Regions from separate parts of the Pseudobacillus sp. FSL P4-0506 genome, predicted to be linked through region 1. Evidence: riboswitches for the same ligand, from Rfam matches in the RefSeq annotation. Region 1 holds a riboswitch; each other region holds the start of a gene.

Region 1 (4,816 bases):
AGTCGTGTTCCCAATGACGAATGTTGGCACGGCCGTAATGTTCACTTCTTCATAGGCATGTGTTAGCGCCTTTTGGTGTGCTTCTTTATAGGTTCTTCTCTCCAAGGCTGTCCGATACTCCGACTCATTAAGCCCAATTTCTCCAGCTACTTTTGTTAGCACATCAATGTCCCCAATATCTTGTTCTTCTTGAAAAAAGGCACGAAGCATCCGATCATTATACTCGTTGCCCTTTCCTTTCTCTTTTGCATATTGATATCCTTCAAACGCCAGATGTGTGTATGGCTGTGGTGATATGCTTGGCAAGACGATAGCAATTCCCATACGCTCAGCCAACGGATAGACCGATTGCTTCCAGGTACTTTGCAAATAGTCTCCCTCAGGCTTTAACGTTTCATTTGGATAAGGACGCAGCTCGAAAGGCATCCATTCTACTTCTACATCCTTCCCTTTGATCGCTTCTTTTAACGGTTTTTCTGCCAAGAAACAAAAAGGACATACATAATCTGAATATACCTTAATCTTTATAGTCATTGCGATCTTCTCCTTTTCTTGCATGATTGTGTCGCACATCTGACCTATTCCCTTGACTGTGAAGGAAATTCATCACACATTCGATTATTATCCACCTACTTTTGTATTTTATTTTGTTGTGCATTTTTCTAAACATCGCCATATGCACCTTTACACTCATTAATCATTGCTTATATGTGTATTTTCAAGTAAGGTATCTTGTTTGCATGTTTTTATAAATTTTATATTTGAATTTTGCACAATATGTAATTAGTTAAAAATTTATAGTCTTAGCTGATTAGTATAAAAAACAGCTCAACGGTTTGTTAAGCTGTTCAGCGCATTTCTGAGGAATTTTTAATTGGATAAAGAAAGAATTTTTAACGCCCAAGCAATAAACCGCCATCGTTTAGTTCCATATACTGTCTTCTTTTTCTTTTTGATACTATGATATATTTGCAAAGCAGCCTCTTCTGGAGATGCTGCCCAAAACAGTTTATCAGGTTCGCCTTTAGCCATTTCCGTATCAATGAATCTGCATTTAACGTCCGTGGCAAACACGTTTTCCTGTTGCATTTTTAGTTTTTTTCGGATGTTCATCAAGTAGTTGGATACGAAAGTTTTTGAGGCATTGTATAAAGGAGCAACCGGATTAGCCATTAATGCTCCAACCGATGATAGGCCGAATAAATGACCTGCATTTTTCGCTAGAAAATGCTGATATGCCACGTTCACTGTCATTACAAAACCTGAAACATTCTCATCTATTGCCTCCTTTGACAATCGACTTATGTATTAGTTGTTCTTGGAGAGCAAGGAGCTTATCTTCCCTTCTAGCGGCTAACCCGACAATATATCCCTCATTCGATAAAATTTCCGCCAATTCTTCGCCTATTCCGGAACTTGCACCTACAACTATCGCTTTTCTCAAGTCATCCTCTCCATAGTTCTATTCTTATCTTTTCCAGATTCTTTAGTATTAGAAATCTTTTAACAAACGTTAAACCAATTAGACGTTATTTGGTTTGTCCCTTTCTACTAACTGTGATCTGTTCTTATGACGATCGACGAATTGTTTTTTATTTCATCATATTCTCGAATTCTTCAATATCCTTATTAAATTCGGATTGCGTTTCTATGATTATTTGCTGTAAATCATCGGTTATTTGGCTAATCCTTCTTACTTCGTTTGAAATGTTTTCTACATTCATATTCATATTTTTAACGGCATGATCAACCTGACCAGCCAATTTCCGCACTTCATCAGCGACCACCTTAAAACCTCGTCCATGTTCTCCCACCCGGGCAGCTTCAATAGCTGCATTTAAGGCTAGCATATTCGTTTGTGAGGAAATATTGCGTATAAGTTTAGATATCTCACTGATTAGATCTGTTTGCGTTTTTAATGATTCGATGGCCTGAATTTTTTCAGAAGAATTGGTGACAATTATATTGACTAATTCTACGGGCATATCTTTTAATTGAGAAATGATTCCCCTTGTATAATTTTCTCGTTCTGTAATATTAGTGGCGATTTTCAGAACAGCTTCCACTTCCCCGTCCGCATCTCGAACCGGAATATAGGTCGCTTCGAACCATAGTAAATTTTCCCGCTTGCTTACTCTCTGAATTTTCTCTTGGAATTTGACTCCTTTTCCAAGGTTCATCCACAAGTCTTCATACTGCCTGCTGTTTCTAAACGCTGGCCTGCAAAATTGCTCATGCTTCATATTTTTCATTTCACTGGCTGTATAGTCCAAAGTCTTTGCAAAGTTTTCATTCGCCCAAATCACTTCTCTGTTCAAGTTAAATTCTATCATTGCTAAGTTGGACTCCAATGCCGTTACAACAGCTGCTTCGTTTAATACTTGCGAAGTCATTTTTTACCCCTCTCATTGTAGGGGCAGCCCAGCCATCATAACCCATTTGGTTTTAGACCTGTCGGCTTTGCGTCCTAATCTTTCGACAAGTTTGCTTTTCACATTTTTAATAAGTAATAGTTATATTATAAATCTTTTTATTGGCAATGTTATAAAATTTTGCAGAAAATAAAAAATCACTATTAGGCTACTGCTATAAGATGAAAATAAAGTTATTTCATTTTATAACGTCAAACAAGCATACCCCCGTTCAGACTTCAGAACGGGGGTAATTCGATAGAAGATGCTTTACTGCGCTTGAAAGATAACTGATACGCTGACTTTCTAATTGATTATCATTACTTTTTTGAAACTGGTATCCATATTTCACTTTTGAAAGTGGGTGAAGTTACATCTTTATTTTCGTTCCACAGGATTTCTGGACCTTCTATTTGTTCATAATTTGAGGATGGGAACCATTCAGAATAAATGCGTCCCCATACATCTTGCAGCGTATCCGGAAATGGTCCGATGGCTTCAAATACAGCCCACGATAGAGCAGGAACTTCAAGCTGTGTTAGATGATCAGGACACGCTTTCGTTGTTGCCACGCCAATATAGTGATCAAGTTCCCCTTTTTCCTCCATCCTGCCTTCAGAAAAGTTGGTGGATGCACTAAGAAGTCCTATAGGTTCGACATTAGAAAGTTTTTTTAGAGTATTTATCGTTTCACTATCTAAGCTTCTCCACATAGAGGCAATGTCCGGATTAACTCCGTTGAAAATAATAGGAACTCTTTTCTTCATACCCACGATGCGAAATGCCTTTTTTTCTTCCATTCGATAGTTCATTTCATTTCCTCCTTTGATTGATAAATGGAAGGTCATTCGTGGATAAGCTTTAAGTAAATGACCATTACTTCTAGCCTCTGATGGTGTGATGCCATGCAAATTTTGAAAAGCCCGTGCAAAAGAATCGGGGGAATTGTATCCATATTTCACGGCAATGTCAATGACCTTTACGCAGCTGTCTTTAAGCTCAAACGCGGCAAGAGTAAGCCGTCTGCGCCGGATGTACTCTGATAATGAAACACCTGAAAGAAAGGAAAACATCCTTTTAAAGTGATATTCGGAGCAGAAAGCCCGTCTTGCTACTTCTTTAAAATCAATCTCATTCGTAAGGTTTTCTTCGATATATTGTAATGCGCCATTCATATCTTTAAGCAAATCCATTAATATGACCTCCTTTATCAAAAGAATAGCAGGAGTTGAATGTATCCATCCGACTTTTCGTGCACAGTTATGCAGGGTTCACTCATAGATAGTAAAACATGTTATTCAACAACATGAAAAACTCATTTGGAATACAAATGAGTTTTTTCTTTTAAACCAATATTTATAGACTACTTTTAATCCGTATCTATTTTAAACTAACAAGTTCTAGGCTATCAAATGAGAAAACAACTTTTCATCTTACAGTCGCTAATGCTGGTCTTGAAATGGAAAACATTGAAATATCATGAATCGTTTGCCCATGAATGATTATCTCGCTTAGTACTTCTCCTAAAACGCTACTATACTTAAAGCCGTGTCCCGAAAACCCACCGGCAATCATCACGTGCGAAAATCCAGGGTACTGATCTATAATAAAGTCCTTATCGGGGGTTTTTGTAATCATACAGGAGCTGCCCTTTATAAGTTTGCCGGCTGCTCCTGGCAAAAACTTTTCTAAAAAGTTTCTTAAATCTCCTTCATCATTAAGGTATTTGCCAAAGTCCTGACTCATTGCATCTGGATCTGTTTCTCTCTCCGAATCATTCCGGCCAACTTTCACACCACCACCTGTTATATTTGGAAACCCATAGTATTTTTGATTTTCTACATTAAAATAGAAGCAAGGCAGCAAAGGATGTTCATAATTCTTACTATTCGCTTCAAACCATCCTAATGTTTTACGCATTGGCTGTAACGGCAACCTTAATGACGAAAGAAGTTTACCTGTCCAAGCTCCTGCACAAATCACCACTTTATCAGCATAAACAGTCTCATTTGTAGTTTTTACAGCCACTCCACTAGTTGAAAAATCAATGCATTCTACTTTTGTATTATTCTTTAGTGACATATTATATGTTAGACCTAACTGTTTGTATGCAAGGATACATTGTTCATTAAGAAGAGCTCCAGAGGAGGATTCAAAGTAGCCAACAAGATGTTCAGGAATTGAAAAACCCGGCCATCTTTTTTGAATTTCATTCGCCCTCATCCTTTCTAAGGATAAAGAATGCTCTGTAGCACTTTTGACTGTTTCTTTTATAAAGGGAGCATCATCTTCTCCCACCATCAGAGTACCAGATGGAATGAAAAGTGTCTGACCCACTTCCTCTTCTAACTGCTTCCACAACTGTTGTGCTCTGAGAACGAGGCTTACATAATGGCCGCCTTCCC
Region 2 (4,816 bases), 480 kb from region 1:
TGAATGCCGGAGCTTATTTGTCAGAATCCTTTCGTGCTTCCATCTTATCTGTTGATAAAGGCCAAATGGAGGCTTCTGTATCTTTGGGGATGACGTATTGGCAGGCTTTAAGAAGAATTATTCTTCCTCAAAGTCTTCGTATTGCTATTCCAACTATGTCCAACACATTTATTGTTCTGATTAAAGATACCTCCCTTATATCCGTTATTACCGTTACAGAGCTCTTGCAAATGTCATCTCTTCTTATCGCTAAAACATTTGAGCCGTTAACGATTTATTTATTAGCAGCTGCTATTTATTGGATTATTATTACGGTTTTTTCTATCATGCTCGACAAATTAGAAAAACGTACTTCCCAGCATATTGCGCTTTGAAAATACAGCTTCTCAATATCGATGTAAAGGGAGAGGTCTATGAGTATTATTCAATTAACTAATCTTAAAAAGAGATTTGGCACGAACGAAGTTCTTCGAGGCATTGATTTAACGGTCAATAAAAGTGAAGTAGTAGTGTTAATGGGTCCAAGCGGCTCTGGTAAATCTACCTTGCTTCGCTGTTTAACCTTTTTAGAAGAACCGACAGAAGGGGTCATCCAAATCGGAAAGCATGAAGTTTTAGCAGACGGAGTATCCAATAGAAAGCGAAAATCGGAAATCAGAGAGTTACGAAAAAGCACAGGATTTGTTTTTCAACAATTTAATTTGTTTCCACATAAAACGGCTATTGAAAATGTAATGGAAGGGCCCGTAGTTGTTCAAGGAGTGAAACCCGAGGAAGCAAGAACGTTGGCAAGAACATTACTTGAAAAAGTCGGGCTCGGTGAACGATGTGATCACTATCCTTCTCAGCTTTCAGGAGGACAACAGCAGAGGGTAGCCATCGCACGCGCGCTTTCCATGAAGCCGATGGTCATGCTCTATGACGAACCTACTTCTGCATTAGACCCAGAGTTAGTGAGGGAAGTACTCCAGGTTATGAAAGATTTAGCACAAGAAGGGATGACCATGGTCGTAGTAACACATGAGATGAACTTTGCGAGAGAGGTCGCTGATCGTGTTATTTTTATGGATGGAGGAGTTATCGTAGAGGAAGGCACCTCTGAAGAAATATTTAGTCGCCCTAAGGAAGAACGGACGAAACGATTTTTAATGCGCGTAAAGGAAGAATAGAGAGTGATTCATCCTTTTATAGCCATCCTTCCATAAATCATTGTTAAGCAGCCTGGCCTGTCGTTTGATAAATAAGATAATCAAACGACAGGCCAGGACTTTTTATTGTTTAACTGCTAGAAAAACAGAAACAGCGCTAGAGGGCGATTAGTGGTATGATATTCTAACCTTATAGCAGGAAGAGTCTGTTCGTCATATTCATTAGAATGATTAAATAGGGTGATTCTCTCCTTTTTAATGGAGTAAGAAAATAACGAAAAAGCCGGACATTGGCCCGGCTAATCAAGGTTTTTCTCGTTGGTATTGGCGTGTGAAGGTGGATGCCGTAACCCTGATTGCAAGTAATTTACCCAGAAATGAGCGAGATATGCAAAGAAAACTGGGGGAATTTCTAATCTATTAATAGAAAAGCAAACGATAGAAGGCAGTTAGATTAAAAACCAATAGTCTGCTCAGTTAGTTTTTGATAGGCAAGGCCAGGTAACCAGTTGATATTTATTAATAAGCTCGTCCAATTCTTCGCTATATTTTAAAGTCTCATCATCATCGAGCCCTTTGCGCAGGCCAGTTGAAATCATTAAATGACGCACCTGATTGATTCGAATACTTAACTCTTCAAGTGTTTCCTGTATAACCACCTTTTATCTCTCCTAATCATATATCTGAAAATTCACGTTCGTACGCGTTTGGATATATTATACAACCAGAAAAAATGAAGAAAAAGTGTTTCGACAGAAGATTCAAAAAAGTTACATCATTTGATGAAAAGAAAAATAGAAGTCCTTCATAGCTTGCGACACCCCCTTTAAAAGGAAGAGAGAAGCTAAGGATAAGAATAAAACAGAATGCTATAAAGATAGGAAAAGTTAAAATAATCTCAAGAACAGCTACTGCTTTAGTCTGTCAGAAATTAATTTACATTATTCAGCACTGGAATTAATCGATCAAAGTAAGGTTTCACAATAAAATCTTTAGCTCCTATTTTTAGAGCTTCCATTATAAGCTGTTTTTGGCCCAGAGAAGAACACATGACTACTTTCGCAGAAAGATCCAATGACATAATCTCCTTTAAAGCTTCTATACCATTTAATTTATTCATCGTAATGTCCATTAAAACTAGATTCGGCTTATAAAGAGCATAGGAATCTATCGCCTCTAAACCATCGGCTGCTTCTAATACTTCATAACCATTGTCCTTTAAAATGCTTTTTAGCCAAGTTCTCATAAAAAGTGAATCGTCAACGACTAATACTGATTTCTCCATATTTCACACCTTCACTAAAATTTACAGTACATTCAGAGAAGGCAATGCTGTATAAGCAAGTTGAAAGATATTCAACTTGGCAACCCGGCTGCCATGACAGAATCACTGTTGTAGGCCCGTGGCTTTGCGTCCCCCATTTTCATGGAGTTTGCCCTTCAATGAATTATAGCAATCGTTCAATAGATGAACAGTGGAGTGCCTATAATAAAGCGACGTAAAAGAGACAAAGCATGTGAAAGTTACTGTTCAATTGCTTGTTCTTCAATGGATAAAACGCTTGGCATATATTAGACTAAGAGTCCACGACTATATTACTATTTATTTAGCAGAAGGGCAACCGGAATAATGAAAAAAATGCAAAAAATAGTCGAAATATGTCACTTGAAAATTTTAGATGAAAAAATATAGAAACGAAAGGAAGGCTGCCCTCCATGTTAGTCTAATTGGAAGAGGACAGCCTATTTTATAGGTTTGACTAAAGTATAGCCGGGACAAAAAGAAGCTAAAAATCCGTTTTGCTGTCAACTAGTAGGATTTTTGTCTAAACCTACTTTTAGAAATTTAAATCCCTTGTTCCAGGGCTATGTTCGTTAGGCATCTCTGGTAAGGCTGGAACAGGAAAACCTTTCGGCGGATCTATAACCGACAGGTCTCCCTTGTTCCGGCTCGGTGATGGTCCTTGGAAAATCTCACCGATTCTTGTTGGATCCAATCTAAAGTTAAATTGGGCATTGTGATACCCCATTTCCACATACTTTCTGCATTCAGGATATTTATTGATATCATAATTAGGAACAGGGAATAGCTTACCCCAATCAACGCCCAGTGTCTCGAGTGCCTTTGCAAAAGCATTTTGGTGGGCGTTATCCCTGACGATTAAAAAAGCGAGTGTTTCACGGAATGTTTGGTTGGAGCTCATTTCATAAATGCGTGTTTTTTGCAAAACTCCAGTAGATTCAAGAACTAAGTTATCAAGCAGGTCCCCAATGAGGTTCCCGTGGCTGTATACCCACGATCCATTCCATGGATTTCCGCTCGCGTCTACGGGAAGGGAGGCCTGGGCGCCAATAATATAATGGTGGGGATTGGCATGCCTAACCGCATCATCAAGAGGAGCCCCGTCCACCCCAGCATTTCCCGGAACAGCAGATTCTCCCGAGCCGTTCAGCAATTGATTAATCGTATTTTGAACAAGCTCTACATGGGCAATTTCTTCTAAGAATATGCCGCGGAGCAAATCGCGATATTGGGTGTCTTTTCCTCTAAAATTAGAGCTCTGAAAGAAAAATTGCATCATGGTTCGCATTTCACCAAAATGACCACCCAAGATCTCCTGCAGGACTTTTGCGGCTTCAGGATCGGGCTGATCAGGATTAATAATATTGATTAATTCCTCTTTATAGTAGTACATCGACTTATCCTCATTTCTAATATAGAGTCCAATCAACATATATCTTGTGACAAACGTTCTCATATTATTCTTTCTCACAAAAACAAGCTAATAACCTGAGAAGTTTGTCCATTCAAAAACATTCCTGAGGAATAAATTATAGTAAGAAACAGAAAGGGGGGATAAAGCATGAGTGAAATATGGTTCCCAGGCAACAACCGAGGCAATAGAAACCGAGGCAACAATGGCAACAACGGAAATTCAAGATCTAATTCAGAAAACCGCGTAAGAACAAATGTGGACATTGAAGATGATATTGACGTAAGAAGCAATTTGCAAAATAGAGATGAAATTGATTTACGAAATGACAATGATAATGACAATGACTTGAAAAACATTGACCGTAATACAAACATTGCAAGAGTTTCTAACAGCGGTAATACGAGTGTCCGTTTCGATATTCGTGTTGATTCAGATTCTACTGCAAGGGTACGCTCAAGAGCAAATTCAAATCAAGATCAAGACCAAGACCAGGACCAAGACCAAGATCAAGAACAGAATCAACGATTTGATATTTAATGTTATAGGGTGGGAAGAGTCAGCTGTTCTTTCCACCTAAAAATGAATGGAAAGGAGAAAATAAAATGGCTGAGCCACAAAGATTTCCATTTGGCTATAGAAATAGCCGACCATTTTGGGAAAGAAGAATGGATGACAATGAATTCAGACAAGCGGAAGTTGAAAATAGCGGAAATTCTGATGTTGATATTCATGTCATAGTAGAGATGGATACTAAACCGGTTGCTTATGCGATGCTTTGCTCTTTATTGGCGACTAAGCAAATTAATTATAAAGAGTTTGAGGACGCTTTAAAAATATTAGATGGATTGTTAAAGAAAGATGAAAAAGACCGAGCAGAAAGCAAGGATAGAGGTGCATCCAAAGTTAAGCTCTTCCATCCAACTATACGGAAAGATGACCGGTATGAATAAT
Region 3 (4,816 bases), 410 kb from region 1:
AAATGAGATTAGCTGGGGTGCCGGTCAAAGAAGTCTTAAAGGAATTAAACATTCGAAATAAGACACAGCTTAAAACATGGATGAAATGGTACAAAGCAGGCGAGTTTCATCGATTTGAACAGCCAGTGGGCAAGCAGTATTCCTTCGGAAAAGGGGCTGAGTATGAAAGTGAAACAGAGAAACTGAAGGCAGAAAATCGGTATTTGAAACAGCAGATTGAAGTACTAAAAAAGTACAAAGAATTGGAGAGGAAGTGGTCCCAGAAACAGCTGTAGAATTAGTAAAAGAACTCCAAACCAGCATGCCCGTCAGGGAAATATGCCGGCATCTCGGCATTGCTAGATCCACTTATTATCGCTGGAAGAGCAGGAGCCGGAAAGAAACAGCCAGGCAGATCGTTGAACGAAAAATCGGCACGTTGTGCCGGGACCTTAAGTTTCGATATGGTTATCGTAAAATCACGGCCTTATTAAAACGAGAGATGTCGATTAACCATAAAGCGGTACAGCGTGTAATGCAGAAGTATGGCTGGCAGTGCCGGGTAAAAGTGAAGAAACGCAAACGAACAGGACAGCCCTGTCATATTTCCGATAACCTGTTAAAAGGAGATTTCCAGGCAAATCAGCCTCTTCAAAAGCTCGTCACAGATATTACATACTTGCCTTTTGGCCAGAAACAGCTGTATCTTTCAAGTATTCAGGATTTATTTAACGGCGAAATCATTGCCTATTCTTTAGGAAGCTGCCAGAATACAGATTTTGTGCTACATACGCTGGCCCAGTTGCCACCCCTCCCAGAGGGATGCATTCTGCACAGCGATCAGGGATCTGTGTACACATCTTATGCTTATCAGCAGGCAGTCAAAGAAAAAGGCATTACCATGAGTATGTCCCGGAAAGGGACACCCTCTGATAATGCCTCCATCGAATCGTTTCATTCCTCGCTAAAGTCTGAAACGTTCTATCTCGACGAGTTGACAAGCACTACGACGGCTATCGTAGAGCAAACTGTCGAAAGCTATATTCACTATTATAACCATATCCGTATTCAAGCGAAACTAAACAACCAGCCACCGGTCAAATATCGGCAGCTGGCTGCTTAAAGGTGTTTTGATCCCTGTCTCAAAAATAGGGGTCAGTCCCCTTCACAGCTGGGGCTTTTTATAGCGTTGATATAACGCCTTGTACGTATGCAGGTAAAATGACTGGTTTTGCTTGGCTTCTTGATAAGCATGAGCAAAGAATCTACCCCCTCTCTTCCACTTATTATGAAAGGGTCGGTTCATTTTTCATGCTGGTTCATGGACAAAAGGTTTTTATTCACAAAATAACAGTCCCGCTTGCTAAAAGCAGCGGGACCATTCCTACCTTCATAAAAATGGGGCACTTTAAAAATCAGCGCTGAAGAGATGAATTCATCTGTTGGTTCTGTTGATTTTGCTGGTATTGTTGAGAACTCAATTGCTTCAATTGTTGCTGAGACTGATCAATTTGTTGAGTCATTTGGTTTAGAATGCTAAACGATTGCAACGTTTGTCCCACGCTCCCTAGCATTTGTGCAGCTTGTTGAACTGTTTGCTGAAGCTGCTGGAACGTCTCTTGTTGCTGACTTTGAGCTTGTCTTCTAAATTGCTGCATCTGTTGGAGCAATTGGGATGCTTGCTCGTTTTGCATAGTAGCAGGCTGGTCGATAGAACCTAATTGTTGTTGAGAACTTTGGAGTTGGTTCAAGGCAGTGGCCATAGAATCTAATTGGCTTCTTAAAGGCGCCAATTCTTCTCCAATCTCTTCTTCAAATTTTCTTTCCGCTACTCTTTCAGCTACTTGTTCAGTTACCTCTTCAGATGTTTTTTTAGCCATTATAAAGTCCCCCTTTGTTAAATTCGGCACATTTTCCATCACCAAGTCATCCGTCCTGTTATCTGCTCGTCCTTTTTTTCTGTAGAAACAAAATGAATAACAGCAAGAATAACCAAGCCGACGATTAATAGCGTAAGAATCAAATGTACTACCTCCTGGGCTGGCGACTATGTGCTGCTTTTGAAACACAATGATATTATGGACTTTGCAACCGACTCTTATTAATACCAATGATTCCTTTGGAAGTCATTAAATAGAGAGATCATTTACTTTTTTTAACACATGCATTCCACTACTCCCCACTCTTATATGAACCGATTCCTTTTCCACTAACTTTATCATGAGAAAAAGCCTTGCTCACTAAGAGCAAAGCTTTTATTGTTTATATGAGAGGAAGCATATGCCTATTTATCCTTCTTGTTGCTCTATTGTTGCAATGGCAATGGAAAGCCCTTCAACCACTCCTTTAATGTAGGACTCTTTATTAATGTTGTCCTTCTTTAAGGCTATTTCAATCTGTTTGTTCTCATACAAATCCTTTGCATTTTGCAACATTTTGATGACTTCGTTTTTATCCATTGACAATCCTCCTATCTTACCCATGTTGTTCATTTCTACTAGCAGTCTAATCGAGTACAAATTAATCCTCGAAGGCAGCCACCTTCTGTAACTTATTTACCCACCAAGCAAGCTGTTTAATCCTCCATCGGGAAAAAATAAGAAATGAGTTAAACATTTAAAAATTCGTCTAATCTTTCCTCTGCCGATTCATTATTTGCAGGCAACTCCGTTAAAATATTTAGCATCAAATTCTTTTCAGCCATCTTCTTTAATGCGTCAAATACATTCGGCTTATAATTTTTTAGCAGCGTCATAATTTCAGCAGCCGGCAATGGCACTTTAGATCGAATCTTTAAGAAAGACCACAAATAAGCGACAAAATCGTGAGCGGCATCGGTGTTATCCGGATGTTTTTTTAGTAAATCATAAAATCGTTGAATGCTTTTTCTTAATTCTTCATTTTCTTCCATCAATTTCGGTCCCTACCTTTTATTTGCGTAATCACCCAAATGAGGAAGTCTTTCTCATTTGGCAGCCCGGCTATCATTGTCTGTAAACTTTAGACCCGTGGCTTTGCGTCCTTATTTTTCAATAAGTTTGCCTTTTCATCAGAAACAATTTAATCATACAATAAACAAGGGGATGATGAAAAACATAACCCTTGCTCTTTATATTAGGTAACACGTTCAGCCATTTTTTTCAATTCCTTTGCACGTAAAATAATAAATGCAGTCATGTATTTTTCTAAAAATAACTTATCAGCTATAACGCCCAGTATACCAAGTGGAGACTTATATTGAAACGTATCTATCATTAATGTGCCATCCGCTTTTTCAACAAATTGATGTATATGCTTAAAAGAGTGAAAAGCTCCATGTACCATTTCATCTATGAATTTATTCGGCTTCTCCATAAATGTCACCTGGGATGTCAGCCTTTGCTTAATACCAAAGTGAACGGCTTCCCAAATAACAATATCTCCTTCCTCCAACATTCCTTCGGTTACGCCCCCAACCGCTTTTTCGTTTGTCTGGTGTGTCGTTTGTGTATGTACCTTTACATTCCTCGCCAGATCAAAACATACTTCAATCGGTGCTTGAATAAATTGTTCATGTATAATAACAGGCATTTTCCTTCTCCTTTTGAGGCCTGGCTTATGGTTACCCCTTTTGACAGTGGCCTATGGTCATGGCAGAAAGGTTTTCTCCCTATGGCCTAACAATGTGAAACCTCGTATCTCCAAAGCCACATTAGTCAATTCTCAGCTGTCCACTTTTCCCGGTCATAAAAGACTAAATCGAAATGGAATACTGTCTTTAAGCTACTGACATGCTGCAATATAAACAAACGTTCATCCCCAAACAAAAGCGACATGAGTTTCAATCTCTTTTAGTTTAGACGCCAGCATGTCGCCAATCAATAGAATTAAACTCCCGAAAAGACATTCCTGTACCATTCAATAAAGTTGCACAAAGTAATTCTTGATCTATCCCCTTTGCCTATTCTTGATAAATTTCGTTGATCATTAAATATGGTACGTTTCTCCATTTCACCCTTATATAAAGGATAACCTGGCTTATTGTTAGACTTACCTGATCGTTGTTCCCATGTACTTATTTTGCAAACTAATTTTGAATCTGCGAACAAAGAGGATGGAAGAAAACAGAATAACTACTTTACAACAATAAGCTGCTAAATAGAGGCAAAAAAGCAGTTGAAAGAGCCCTCTCTTTAACTGCTTTTCTGGGAGCACCAGCCCCTGTTTCAATGATCATTAGTTAATAAAATAAAAAGCTGTTCCATAAGCCGGATTTCCGTCTTATAGAACAGCTTTTTCATTTAAATAAACAAGCTGGCCTACTAAAAAAGCTCTTTTCTTTTTACTTAAGAATCATTTTCTTATCTAGTGTTAGCTGTACCTCTTGTTCATTTGTATTGAAAATTTGTTTTTTCTTCATTTTGAAGTGATAAACCACGTAACAACCAATAAAGAAGGCTCCGCCGCAATAAAGCGCCATGCGCTGCGCAGGATCAAATGCCAAGCTAATCATGACGATACAGTTGGCAGTCAAAGCAATGATCGGCAGTACCGGATAAAGAGGAATTTTAAACTTTAAGTCTTCCACTTTGCCGCCCTGGCGGATATACGCTCTTCTGAATGCAAGCTGGGAAGCTGTAATAGCGATCCAGCCAATTTGCGCTCCTAAGCCTGCAAGGGAAAGCAGCCAAACAAATACAGTCTTTGCCGCTACTACACTTGAAAGCAAAGATAGACCGGCTATTGCAAGTGTGATGAGCAAGGCATTCATCGGTACCCCTCTCTTATTTACCCTTCCTAACGCTGGGCTTGCCATCTTCTCTCCGGAAAGAGAGTACAGCATGCGTGTCGCAGCATA

What was found. Region 1 has a riboswitch for cyclic di-GMP ahead of MKZ02_RS13705 (methyl-accepting chemotaxis protein). Riboswitches for the same ligand answer to the same signal wherever they lie in the genome.
Region 2: another riboswitch for cyclic di-GMP. It lies ahead of MKZ02_RS11070 (response regulator); the one in region 1 lies ahead of MKZ02_RS13705 (methyl-accepting chemotaxis protein).
Region 3: another riboswitch for cyclic di-GMP. It lies ahead of MKZ02_RS11490 (hypothetical protein); the one in region 1 lies ahead of MKZ02_RS13705 (methyl-accepting chemotaxis protein).

Annotation. Positions count from the first base shown of each region.
Region 1 is NZ_JBBOOI010000001.1:2,709,633-2,714,448, reverse strand. Features, by position in the region: gene MKZ02_RS13720 (DsbA family oxidoreductase) at 1-534, opposite strand, end outside; gene MKZ02_RS13715 (SDR family NAD(P)-dependent oxidoreductase) at 871-1,254, opposite strand; gene MKZ02_RS13710 (SDR family NAD(P)-dependent oxidoreductase) at 1,274-1,444, opposite strand; gene MKZ02_RS13705 (methyl-accepting chemotaxis protein) at 1,593-2,393, opposite strand; cyclic di-GMP riboswitch class I at 2,413-2,499, opposite strand; gene MKZ02_RS13700 (AraC family transcriptional regulator) at 2,732-3,604, opposite strand; gene solA (N-methyl-L-tryptophan oxidase) at 3,840-4,816, opposite strand, start outside.
Region 2 is NZ_JBBOOI010000001.1:2,228,727-2,233,542, forward strand. Features, by position in the region: gene MKZ02_RS11055 (amino acid ABC transporter permease) at 1-374, shown strand, start outside; gene MKZ02_RS11060 (amino acid ABC transporter ATP-binding protein) at 414-1,169, shown strand; gene MKZ02_RS11065 (aspartyl-phosphate phosphatase Spo0E family protein) at 1,622-1,807, opposite strand; gene MKZ02_RS11070 (response regulator) at 2,080-2,433, opposite strand; cyclic di-GMP riboswitch class I at 2,509-2,596, opposite strand; gene MKZ02_RS11075 (manganese catalase family protein) at 2,987-3,844, opposite strand; gene MKZ02_RS11080 (hypothetical protein) at 4,013-4,402, shown strand; gene MKZ02_RS11085 (hypothetical protein) at 4,468-4,815, shown strand.
Region 3 is NZ_JBBOOI010000001.1:2,295,942-2,300,757, reverse strand. Features, by position in the region: one part of gene MKZ02_RS11505 (IS3 family transposase) at 1-225, shown strand, start outside; one part of gene MKZ02_RS11505 (IS3 family transposase) at 225-1,102, shown strand; gene MKZ02_RS11500 (hypothetical protein) at 1,395-1,859, opposite strand; gene MKZ02_RS11495 (hypothetical protein) at 2,268-2,438, opposite strand; gene MKZ02_RS11490 (hypothetical protein) at 2,588-2,890, opposite strand; cyclic di-GMP riboswitch class I at 2,948-3,032, opposite strand; gene MKZ02_RS11485 (SRPBCC family protein) at 3,094-3,549, opposite strand; gene MKZ02_RS11480 (amino acid permease) at 4,301-4,816, opposite strand, start outside.